2 linked regions of the Stratiformator vulcanicus genome follow. The protein of the gene in region 1 interacts with the protein of each later gene in a pairwise test. Links are inferred from orthologs where the notes say so. Each region holds a gene or a part of one and is shown in the gene's direction. Other genes may lie near its edges.

What was found.
Region 2: the proteins of Pan189_RS11605 (region 1) and def interact in binary tests that used the Escherichia coli proteins (3 or more experiments, as listed by UniProt). The link is inferred for Stratiformator vulcanicus from one-to-one orthologs.

Annotation. Positions count from the first base shown.
Region 1 is NZ_CP036268.1:2,960,088-2,966,003, forward strand. What follows is about bases 1,227-3,976. They hold Pan189_RS11605 (aspartate-semialdehyde dehydrogenase), read left to right. Parts: upstream 1,227-1,974; coding sequence 1,975-2,979; downstream 2,980-3,976. Other genes in these bases: purD (phosphoribosylamine--glycine ligase), read right to left, coding at 1,227-1,522; Pan189_RS11610 (REP-associated tyrosine transposase), read right to left, coding at 3,054-3,614; Pan189_RS11615 (DUF1622 domain-containing protein), read right to left, coding at 3,747-3,976. In the rest of the region: Pan189_RS11595 (3-oxoacyl-[acyl-carrier-protein] synthase III C-terminal domain-containing protein), read right to left, coding at 1-121; more of purD, read right to left, coding at 248-1,226; more of Pan189_RS11615, read right to left, coding at 3,977-4,181; Pan189_RS11620 (type 1 glutamine amidotransferase), read left to right, coding at 4,251-4,943; Pan189_RS11625 (hypothetical protein), read left to right, coding at 4,943-5,632; Pan189_RS11630 (6-phosphofructokinase), read right to left, coding at 5,650-5,916.
Region 2 is NZ_CP036268.1:1,631,530-1,637,664, forward strand. The notes cover bases 1,810-4,778. They hold def (peptide deformylase), read left to right. Parts: upstream 1,810-2,980; coding sequence 2,981-3,577; downstream 3,578-4,778. Other genes in these bases: Pan189_RS06275 (sugar nucleotide-binding protein), read right to left, coding at 1,810-1,969; Pan189_RS06280 (hypothetical protein), read left to right, coding at 2,429-2,842; fmt (methionyl-tRNA formyltransferase), read left to right, coding at 3,676-4,620. Also shown: Pan189_RS06270 (carbon starvation CstA family protein), read left to right, coding at 1-290; more of Pan189_RS06275, read right to left, coding at 1,055-1,809; Pan189_RS06295 (DUF1559 domain-containing protein), read right to left, coding at 5,233-6,135. UniProt on the Escherichia coli protein: Removes the formyl group from the N-terminal Met of newly synthesized proteins. Requires at least a dipeptide for an efficient rate of reaction. N-terminal L-methionine is a prerequisite for activity but the enzyme has broad specificity at other positions.

The DNA of each region.
Region 1 (5,916 bases):
CCCGAGCGCGAGAAGGCCGTCCGCCGATCAGGCCCAATCGCTCTTCAATTTCGTCGTTTTTCACTGGCTCGCCCGGGAGAAAGCGACCCGTCGCCGTGATGTAGCTTTGATTATGAGCCATTGGGATTTTCGGACGTATTACTCAATCTTCGGTTATTCAAATCAAGGAAAGAGCCTGCAGGCAAAGTTAGAATGCTAGATTGGGCGGCGATTATTGATCGCTCTTAGCCCACCAAATAGCCACCCGCTAGGCTCGCGCCTTATCTGAGATATCCTTGCGGCACCACGCGCCCTGCCAACGAATTTTCTTAACCGCGGAATAGGCCTGAAGTTTTGCCGAGGTAATGTCGTCTCCGAGAGCGGTCACGCCGAGAACGCGGCCGCCGTCGTTAACGACCGTATCACCACGAATCTTGGTCCCCGCATGAAAGACCTTCACGTCTTTCATCGCGTCGGCTTCTGCAAGTCCGCGGATGGGATGCCCTTTCTCGTATTTGCCGGGGTAACCTTCGGACGCCATCACCACACAGACGGCCGGGCGAGAGTCCCAAGTCAAGTCGGGCAGGTTATGCAATTTGCCGTCGGCCGCAGCGACAAGTACGTCAATCAGATCGGTCTTAAGCCGCGACAAGACCGGCTGTGCCTCCGGGTCACCGAAGCGAACATTGTATTCGAGAACTTTCGGCCCCTGACTCGTCAAAATTAAACCGGCATAAAGCACGCCCTTAAACGGACGTTTGAGCCGTTTCATTTCATGGACGGTCGGGATGAGAATTTTGGAATAAATGCGTTCCATCATCTCCGGCGTGACGATTGGGGCGGGGGAGTAAGCTCCCATCCCGCCGGTATTCGGCCCTTCGTCATCATCGTACGCAGGCTTATGGTCTTGAGCGGTCTCTAGCGGCAAGATCGACTTTCCGTCGATGATCGCGAGGATGCTCGCTTCCTGACCGACCAATTTTTCCTCTATGACGATTCGCCCTCCGGCATCGCCGAACGCCCGGTCGACCGCGATTTCACGAACCGCCGCGAGTGCTTCGTCCCGACCGGAACAGACCATAACTCCCTTGCCCGCGGCCAGACCGTCTGCCTTCACGACGATCGGCTCATCCTCGCGCTCCTCCAAATAGGTAAACGCTTCACGAGCCTCCGTGAAGACTTTGAAATCGGCCGTCGGCACGCCGGCCTGCCGCATCACCTGCTTGGCGAACGCCTTGCTTCCTTCGAGTTCTGCCGCGGCCTTGGAAGGACCGAACACGCGTAACCCGGCGTCGACGAGCGCATCGGACAATCCAGCGACAAGCGGGACTTCCGGCCCGATCACGGTCAGGTCGAACTTTTCTGAAGTGGCGAACGCGATCAGTTCGCGGACGTTGTCAGCCGCGATATCGACATTCTGAACATCGGCAGCCGTCCCAGCATTGCCCGGCGCGCAGTAGACCTGTTCGACTTTCGGCGATTGCGCAATTTTCCACGCGAGAACATGTTCCCGACCGCCCTGTCCCACCACCAGTACTCGCATCGATTCGGCTCCCGCCGTTTGTAGGCCGCTCCGGTCCGTCAGACCGTGCGACCGTCGTATTTAGCTCGTAAGGCGTGCAGTATATCGCCTGCGGCCCGTCGTCTGTAGCAGCCCGATTGCGACAGCTTGGCTCCGAACCGATCATTGAGACTCGGCGTCCGGGCGGATATACCGTGCCGTTCGGTTATTTGAGCGTGATACCCAACTTTATCTGCCCTACCAGTTGCGCATACCGTCTGTAGAGGAGTGGCCCGGACAGCGTCCGGGCGGCGAAGCCGCAAGAGGATTTAGCTACCGATCTCGAACGGCTTTTCAGGCATGTTCCGTCGGCATATTTGAAGCTGAATGCTCTTGTCGCTCCGCGACCCGGACGCTGTCCGGGCCACACCAGGCGGGGATATGTCAGCACGTAGCGGTTTTCGCCTTAGGCTTGTGAATTTCTGGAGTTCGTTGTGATCAAGACAGTGACCGTCGTTGGTGCTACCGGGGCCGTCGGCCGCATCATTATCCGCCTTCTGGAAGAACGCCGATTTCAGGCGGAGAAGTTCCGATTTCTCGCCTCGAAGCGAAGTGCGGGCAAGACGATCGAATTTCGCGGCGAGCCTCACACGATCGAAGAGCTCACCCACGATGCGTTCGCCCCCGACGAACTGGTTATCGCCTCGACCCCAGACGATATTGCCGCCGAGTACCTGCCGCACGCGATCGAGGCCGGCTCGCGTGTCATTGATGAGTCGGGCTATTGGCGGATGAATCCCGATGTCGCGCTGGTCGTGCCGGAGATCAATCCGCAGGCGGCGCTCGACGCAAAAGGCATCATCGCCAGCCCGAACTGTTCAACCACGCAAATGGTCCTCGCCCTCAAGCCGCTGCACGATGCGGCCAAGGTGACCCGCGTGATCGTGAGCACCTATCAGGCCGTCAGCGGAGCGGGGCTGCAGGGAACGGCCGATCTCGAAGAGGGAAGCCGGGCTCATCTCGCCGGACAGGCTTATACCTACGAAGCGTTTGCGTTTCCGATCGCCTTCAATGCGATCCCACAGATTGGCTCTTTCAAGGATGATGGCTACACCAGCGAAGAACTGAAGATGGTCCGCGAAACGCGGAAGATCCTCGGCGACGAGTCGCTGCAGATCAACGCGACCTGCGTCCGCATCCCCGTCGCCAACTGCCACAGCGAGACGATTACCGTTGAGACGGAGCGGCCTGTCTCGCCCGAGGAAGCGCGGGAACTGTTCTCGAATTTCCCGGGGCTCGAAGTCATGGACGACCTGTCGACCGATCTCTATCCGATGCCCGCGACCTGCACCGACCGCGACGGCGTCTACATCGGCCGCATCCGCCGTGACATCTCGCACCCCAATGGCCTCTCGTTCTGGTGCGTCAGCGATAATCTCCGCAAGGGAGCGGCAACGAACGCGGTGCAGATCGCGGAATTGCTGTCGAAGAGCAGTTAGTTTTTGACGGCTTGGGTGGCGGGGCTGAACCGAAGGGCCAGCCCCGTAAGTGCGATGCCGATCACTCGCCCCGCCTACGGGACACCATAGAGCCACTCGGGAGGGATTGGATCGACCAGAATCGGCGCTGTTCCAGAGCCGATCAGTTGAGCGGCGCTCGACCATTCCCAATCGATCGCTCGCCGACAGAGTCCGCGCCGAACCGGGTTTTCGTGAATATAGTCGATCATCGTTGACAGCGTCTTCGGTTCGTAGACATTGCGATCGTACCCGGCACCCTTCTGCCAGAAGCGACGGCGAACTTGTGCACCTGAGCGAACGCTAATTCGCTCAAGCCATTCCGGACTATTTTCTGTAAGGTAGGCCACGGCCTTTTTGGCAACTGGCTCTTTGATGGCCTTTCGCATCACAGTCACGTCATGGTCCTGGCGACGAGGATGGACCATAAGATGCACGTGCTCCGGCATCACAACGAACGCCCAAAGGTCAAACTCCCACCGCTTGCGAGCGGCGTCGATCGACTCGCGGAGCCAGTCGCGTGTGCGGTTCTTCGTGAGAAACGGATAGCCGCGATAGCACGAGAACGTCAACTCGTGCGCGTGGCCCGGAAAATTAAGCGTGCGACGCGACTGCATGGTCAAAAGTGTAAAAACGATTCGTAGACGACGCCACTTCCGTCGATTCGATCGCTGATAGGATCGAAACTCTACCCTCCGGGGCTGGCCCTTCGGTTCAGCCCCGCCACCCGGCATATCTCAAAGCGTCAGTCACGCCTCCTCGCCGTCTTCCTGCTGCCACGGCCATTTGCCGGTCATTTCGACTTCAAGGGTGAAGCTGAGAAACGTTCGGATCGCCACGATGATCGCGAGGACGCCGACGCTGGTGAAGCTGAGTTCGACGGCGACCGTGTGAATGATATCGGCGGCGACGAGTAGCTCGAGCCCGAGCAGAATGCCGCGGATCAGCCGACTTCTGGTCTCCCGGAAGACGAGGCGGGAGTCCTTTGTCGTGGCGGCTCGCCAAATGCCACGCAATAGGGCGTGGAATGAAAGAACGACGAGCAACGTCAGGCCGACGGTTTCGACGATTGCCGCCGCCCACTCCGCCAGCGGATGCACGAAACTGGGTTTCGCCCAGCTTCCGTACGCATCACCGTTCGATGTCAGGTCGGCCAATAACGATGGTATGATCGTGTCAAACATAATGCGCTTATAAGGAGTCCGCCTTGCGTTGTCAGCCCGCGGCGGTCGTTCCATTACGAGGAGAGCATCATGCAGAGAATCCATGTACTCCAGCACGTCCCGTTTGAAGGCCCGGCGGCGATTGCGGATTGGGCGCTGGAGCGCGGGGCGACGGTTGCCGTCAGTCACGTCTACCGCGGCGACCCGCTGCCGGCACTTGACGAGTTCGACATGCTCGTGGTGATGGGCGGGCCGATGAGTGTCAACGACGAAGCGGAGCACGACTGGATCACCCCGGAAACCACGTTGATTCAGGCGGCGATCGAGGCCGACAAAATTGTGTTCGGCGTCTGCCTGGGGGCGCAATTCATTGCAAAAGCGCTCGGTGCATCGATCTACAAAGCATCAGAAAAAGAGATCGGATGGTTTGCCGTGCGGCGGGTTGAGTCGACCAAGCCGGAAGCGTTTGCCGGATTTCCGGAGACGTTTACCCCCTTACATTGGCACGGCGAGACATTCGATCTGCCGGACGGTGCGATACGACTTGCGGAGACCGATGTCTGTCCGAATCAAGCGTTTCAGTACGGCCGACGCGTGATCGGTCTCCAGTTCCACTTGGAGGCAACGCCGGGGAGTGTCGCCTCATTGGCAGAGAACTGCGGCCATGAGATTGGGGACGGGCTATTTCAGCAAAACGTAGAGCAGATCAGCGACTGTCATGAACTTTGCGACAATGCTGGACAAATCTTGCGGTCATTGCTCGAATACCTCAGATCCGCTTAATGTCTTCTGACAGTTCATCACTGCTGAAATCACATCACTGCTCAACTTTCACGATCAAAATGGCAATTGAGATGACCTGCCCGCACTGCGGGCGTCCTTACAAGTTTGGCGACGACAAAGCGGGGAAGAAGTTCCGTTGCAAGAAGTGCGAAAAGCCGGTCACGGTCCCAGAATCAGACCCTTGGGCCGAAGATTTCAGCGAGGACTTCAGTGATATCGAATCGGGACCGGCGGCTCGGCCGACTCGCCGGAAATCGGCCAGTCCGAAAAAGCGAAAGAAGAAACGTCGTCAGGAATACGACGGCGGTGTCGCGATCGACACGCTCGTGCCTGCGATCTTCCTTTACCTGTGTGCCTTCGCCTCAATCTTCTTTCAAGCGTGGGGGCTTGTGGGCTCACTTGCCGGACCGCCTCCACGCCCGCGGAATCCGAACATCGATCCGCAAACACTGCAAATGTACATATACCTGGGCATGGCGATCTCCTCGTTCGTGTGGATCGGCGGGGGCCTTGTCGTCGCCGCTGGCGCTTACAATCTGCACCGACACTTTTCACGGGGTTGGGCGATGACCGGTGCTATTCTTGCCTGCATCCCGGTTTGCGGGCCGCTGTTGGGCCTATCGCTGCCGTTCGGGATATGGGCGTTGATCGTAATGAATCTTAAGGATGTACGCAGTCGCTTCGACTAATCGAAGGGCGTTGCCGATCACCGATTCGAAAGCACATCTTCTGGAACATTATCGGCCGCATTGTGAGATTCGAGGAAACGGGCGAGCTTGTGGAAGTCGCAGTCGGTCTTGATGAACCGGACGACGGTGACAAGTGTCTTCGGATCGACCAATTCCGCAAACGGCACGTAGTGGAGATCGAGCTGACCAGCGACGGAGACCATCACGCTCGTTCGCCGTTCTTCAACTAGTGCGCGGTAGGCTCCGACGCCGAGTTGGCTGCCAAGCATGACGTCGAAAGCGTG
Region 2 (6,135 bases), 1.3 Mb from region 1 along the record:
ACAAGCCGATCTGGTTCGTCGTCCCGCCGATGGTGCTGATGCTGATCGTGCCCGCTTGGGCGATGCTCTATCAGGTCTTCATGCAATGGCTGCCGCGAGCGATGGACCCGCAGTTTTCCGACGAAGCATGGATGAATTGGATTTTGTTCGGCTTCGGACTCGCCATTACCGCGTTGCAGATCTGGATGATCGTCGAAGCGATTCTCACCTGGTCACGGGCCAAAGGCGTCTTGGAAGAGCTACTGCCGCCGCTCCCCGAGCGCGACGCCGTCGCTTCGCCCGGTGCATAGGAAAACGAACCGGTAACCAACGGTTCGTTTAGAGAACGTCGTTAATGGTAGTGCCAATCACATCGAATCATCGGAGAGGCCCACAAGCCGCGCACGGAGTAAGCGGACCGTGTGAGTGATCCGCTTACTCCGTGCGCGGCTTGTTGAACCAATTCATCCTGCGGCAGCGATTGCGAGCCTTCTCCTCTCGGGAGAAGGTGGCCGAAGGTCGGATGAGGGGGTGGAGGGGCGCTCGTGAAACGCCATCATGGTTCGCTCTAAAGCCTTGCCCAACGAGCATCAACTCCGCGGCTGGAGGCTCAACCGCCGTCGCATCCCCTCACCCCAACCCTCTCCCGAGCGGAGAGGGGGCACTTTGTGCCGTATGTCGGGTAACAAGCCGCGCACGAAGTAAGCGGACCGTGTGAGTGATCCGCTTACTACGTGCGCGGCTTGTTGAACCAATTCATCCTGCGGCAGCGATTGCGAGCCTTCTCCTCTCGGGAGAAGGTGGCCGAAGGTCGGATGAGGGGGTGGTGGGGCGTTAAACGAAGGGCACTGCTGTTAGCTCTTAATCTCATTTCGAAGAGCATTCTACCGCCGCAATCCATCAAACCGCTGCCGCATCCCCTCACCCCAACCCTCTCCCGAGCGGAGAGGGGGCACTGCGTGCCTTTGTGCCTGCGGCAGCAAGGGTTCGGCAAAGTCATCAATAGCCGACACAAGCCGCGCAAAATAAGCGGACCGTGAGAGCGACCCGCTTACTTCGTGCGCGGCTTGTCACGCTACGCGGCGATGAGTTCTCGAACGGGTTCGGTTGATGCCGCTTCAGCCCGCTGTCCGGCCAACCGGACGAGGCCTTCATCAACCATCGGCAGGGCCAGATTGAGCAGGTTCCGGACGCGTTTGCTGTTGAGCCCGGTCTCTCCGGCTCCGAACCCCGCGGCTCGGGTCGTCAGTGTCGGACCCGGTGTGATCTCCGGAGCCGGTAGTTGAAACACATCGGCCAAAGTTCGAGCGAAGTCGGCAAAGCTGCACCGTTCGGCTCCGCCGAGGTGGAGCGTGCCGGTCAATTCTTCTTCGATGGCCCGCGCGATCATGTCGGCCAGATCGGTTGCCAGAATCGGTGTCGCGTGACGGACGGCGTCGAGATGTTCGGTTCGCCCGCGGCTCAAATCGTCGACTAAAGTTTCGACGTAGCCGTTCCCGTCGGGAGACCAGCCGTAGGCATGGGTTCGCACAATCAACGACTCCGGAAGGACTCGACGAACGAGGTCTTCCATTTCCACGATCAGCCGGGCTTCGCGGCTGGTGCAGCGGTTCGGCGAATTTTCTTCGTGAAACAGACGAGGTCCGGTGAAGACCGCGTCGGAAGAGACAAACGTCAGTCGAACCGACTCGTCGTGTGCGGCGCGAAGCCAGATCCGAAGTGTATTCGCGTCGTCGGAAGTCAGTTCGGTGCGTGCCCAACAGCTTTCGGCTGCCGCGCCACAATAGATGATTTGTGAAGCTCCGCTCGCCGCGATCACATCGCGAGCGATCTCAACCGCGACCGTCGTCGAATAGGCGTCCTGCTCTTCGTCCGACAGATGCGTCGGCACAACGAGCGGGCGGGCAGAAACTCGAGTTTGATCGGCCAGTCCGGCGGCGAGATTCGCGCCGGTTGTGAATTCGCTGCCCAGTACCAAAATATCGTCCACGCCAGCCTCCGTGCTCGCGTCCTGCGGGTCAGTCCAATCTGCTGCGTCCCGGCGGTTCGCACCGGGGCGGCGACTATAGGAGGCCAACGATGCCGAAGCCAAGGCCAATTTGTGAGAGGCGTTTAGGTGAGAGGTGATGGGTGAGAGGTGATGGGTGCCGCATTCATTCCGCTTCTCGCTTCTCACTTCTCGCTTCTGACTCCTGACTCTCGACTCCTGACTCTCGCCCGCCCTTCGGCCGAAATGCTGTGAATCTTGAAAGTAAATTGTACAAACCGAAAAAGAACTGTTTTGGCCCGTGTTGACCGTTCTGCGAGTCGGCTCTTACAGTCTGGTCCACGTCGGCAGTCGATCACTCCCACTGCAACGCCCGTTGCAAACGTCTGCCGAAACCCGACCCAATCGGACACTCGTTCGAACGACTCGCATCTCTCCCGCGGACCGAAAAGGATTTCAGTCATGAAACGTCTCGCACTTGCCATGCTCGGCCTTGCCGTCAGTGCTATTTCGACCGGATGCTGCTGCCTCAGCGGCGGTGGCGGATGCGGCCCGTGTGGCGGCGGAGCATACTACGGCCCGACGCCGGGTGTCGTCGCACCGGGTGGTTGCCCCAACGGCAACTGCGGCATTGGTGCCGCTGCTCCTGGCTACGGGATTTCCCAAGCCTCCGTCATCCCGACGAACGCCAACGCCCAATTCGCCTCGGCCGCTCCGGCTTACACACCGGTCTCAGCTTCGACCGGACCCATTGCCACGACCTCGGCTCAGCCGACGTCCGGCCCGGTCATCATGCAGGCAGGTGGTTTCCAGACCGGCCCGCAGTTCACGCAAGCCGCCCCCGGCATTCGCATGAATCCGCTGCCGACTTACTAAGTGAAGTTGATGAGCCGCAACCGACGGGAATAGGGTTCAACACGGGCTCATTGTTGAATGCGTCCTTTCGGTCGCGGCTCAACGGTGGGGCCGGGTATAATCGGGGCATCGATAATCGAATGTCACGATGCCGCCACCATGCAAATTGTCCGCTTTCCCCATCCCGCTCTACGTTTTGAATCGGTCCCCGTGCGTGAGATCAACGCCGGGCTGCGTGCCATCGTCCGGCGGATGTTCGACTTGATGTATGAAGCCAACGGCATCGGCTTGGCCGCCAATCAGGTCGGATTGCCGTTGCGGCTGTTCATCATCAACCCCACCGGCGATCGGGATGTGGGGGACCAGGAGTTCGTTTTCATCAATCCGCAAATTCTCAAGCGGAACGGTTCCGAGGCGGCCGAAGAAGGTTGCCTGAGTCTGCCGAGCATTTACGGCGACGTTCGCCGGGCTGAGCGGATCTCCGTGGAAGCGTTCGATTTGAAAGGTCGCTCGTTCCGGCTCGACCTCGAGGAGCTTCACGCCCGGGTCGTGCAGCACGAATACGATCACATTGACGGCGTGATCTTTCCCGACCGGATGACCGACGACGATCGGTCGGAGATCACGGAACAACTCGCCGCGATGGAAACCGTGTTTCGCGAAGCACAAACGAGCGGCGAACTGCCCTCGGATGAGGAATTGCTCGCCGAGATCCAAGCGATGGCCGACGGTAAGCACGCACTCCCGACGGTGTAGGGCGTGTTGTGCCCGATGAATACGACTTGGCGATGAGCGCAGAGAACCGGAAAAAATCCTCTTTCGCTCACCAATAACTTCTCACCACTCACCGCTCCATGCGCATCATTTTCTTCGGCAGCGGCTCGTTCGGATTGCCGACTCTCCATGCGCTGATTCGCTGCGAGCATGAGGTCGTCGCGGTCGTCACGCAGCCCGATAAGACCGGTCGAGGACATCATCGGCACGTCAATCCGATCAAAGAAGCGGCCAACGAGGCCGGTCTTACTTTGCTGCAGCCGGCGAACGTCAACGACGATGACTCGCTGAATGAGCTTCGGGAACTGAAGGCCGAGTTGTTTATCACGGCCTCTTACGGGCAGTTGCTCAAGCAGCCGTTTCTTGACCTTCCGCCGCGTGGGACGATCAATCTTCATGCTTCACTGCTGCCGAAATATCGAGGGGCCGCGCCGATTCACTACGCGATTTGGTCTGGCGAAACGCAGACCGGCATCACGATTTTTCAGGTCGTCAAGAAGCTCGACGCCGGCGACATGCTGGCGAAGGTGACCACCCCGATCGGTCCGCACGAAACGACCGGCGACCTGTTCGATCGGCTGGCTGACCTTGCTGCTCCACTCACACTTGAGGTCATTGACGGCATCGCCCAGGGCACGCTGACGCCGGAACCTCAAAATGAGGCGGAGGTGACGTTCGCCCGCTCGCTTCGCAAAGAACAGGGGCAGATTGACTGGTCGAAGTCGGCGGCCGAGGTCGATTGCCACATCCGGGCGATGCAGCCTTGGCCGGGGCCGTTTACATTCTTGCGAATCGACGATCGCGAACCCGAGCGGATCGTGATGACGGCGGTCGAGCCACTCGACTTCACGACACACGAGGCATTGCCCGGTGCGATGCGAATCAGCGACGACGGCGAACTATTCGTCGCCTGCGGTCGCGAAACGGAGGTCCGTGTCGAAAAGCTTAAGCCCGCCGGCAAGCGAGAAATGACGGCAACAGAATTTACTCGCGGCCGAAGCCTGAGCCAGGCCACGTTTTTGTGATTGAAATCATCACAAGCCGCGCACGAAGTAAGCGGACCGTGTGAGTGATCCGCTTACTACGTGCGCGGCTTGTTAAATCATTCTATTCTGCGGCAACGATGACGGGCCTTCTCCACTCGGGAGAAGGTGCCGAAGGCGGATGAGGGCACTTCGTGCCTTTGTGCCTGCGGCAGCAACAGCGGGCCTTCTCCTCTGGGGAGAAGGTGCCGAAGGCGGATGAGGGGGCGGTGAGGCGCTCGCGAAACGTCATCGTTGTTAGCTCTTAAGCCTTGCCCAAAGAGCATCAGCGCCGCGGCTGGCGGATCAATCGCCGCCGCATCCCCTCACCCCAACCCTCTCCCGAGCGGAGAGGGGGCACTTCGTGCCTGCGGTCGCGATCGTGAGGTCTCAATGTGGGCAACAAGCCGCGCACGAAGTAAGCGGATAAAGCACGCTCAATTGGCCCTGCACGATGTAAGCGGGCCGTGTGAGTGATCCGCTTACTACGTGCGCGGCTTGTCATCGACGTGAGAGTGATCCGCTTACTTCGTGCGCGGCTTGTCATCGAGACGAAAAAAGCCCACGGGCGGGACCCGTGGGCTTTCGATCGAAAGCGATCGTCGTCAATTCCGCTTAGAATTCGCCGACGACGTTGCCGTCGTTGATCGTGGCGAGATTCGTCAGCGTAACGCCATCAATGTTTTCGCTCAGGAACTTAACCGCTCCGTCCGCGAGTACGAACTGGGCACCACCGACGTGAAGGCTGTTGAAGCCGTCATCGGCATTGGCTGTGACATCCGCGTTGATGCCGGTGCCTGTCGCACCGACCACGGCGACAAATTCAGCCGGGGTACCAGCTGCCGTAGTCGTATCGCACATGAAGACGTTACCGGCATTTGAGTTAACCTTGCCGGCCGAACCATCGTACTCCCAAGCCCGTTCACCCACGGCGAGTGTGTTGCTCGTTCCGTCGGTGATGTCGCGAATCGCGATCGAATTCCGTTGGTGTGTATTGCTGAGGAAGTTACCCCACACGAACACGCCTGTCAGCGCAGTCGAGTTAGCGATTGCCACGACCGGAGCGTTAAGCGGCGAATTCACCCCAACGTAGTTCGACATCGTGGTATTGATTGCATTGATCGGATAGATCGAGTTGTGCGTCGGACCGGGGTCGGACGGACACCGCATCGCCGTCAGCACGAGTGGTTCGGAAACCAAGTTCGCTTGGTCATACGGATCAGCCGTGCCAGCGTTGAGGTTGTCGTACAGCGGTGCCTGATCGATGAACGGAAGGATCATCGTGCCCCAGGCCCATGCCCCGTTCGTGCCGGTCACGGTGGCGTAAGCCCCGGCCGGGAACATCTTGTAGTTATCGTGATAGTTGTGCAGGGCAAGGCCGATCTGCTTGAGATTGTTCTTGCACTGGGTTCGCCGGGCCGCTTCACGGGCCTGCTGGACGGCGGGGAGGAGCAGCGCGATCAGGATCGCGATAATCGCGATCACGACCAGCAGCTCAATCAGCGTAAAACCTTTGCG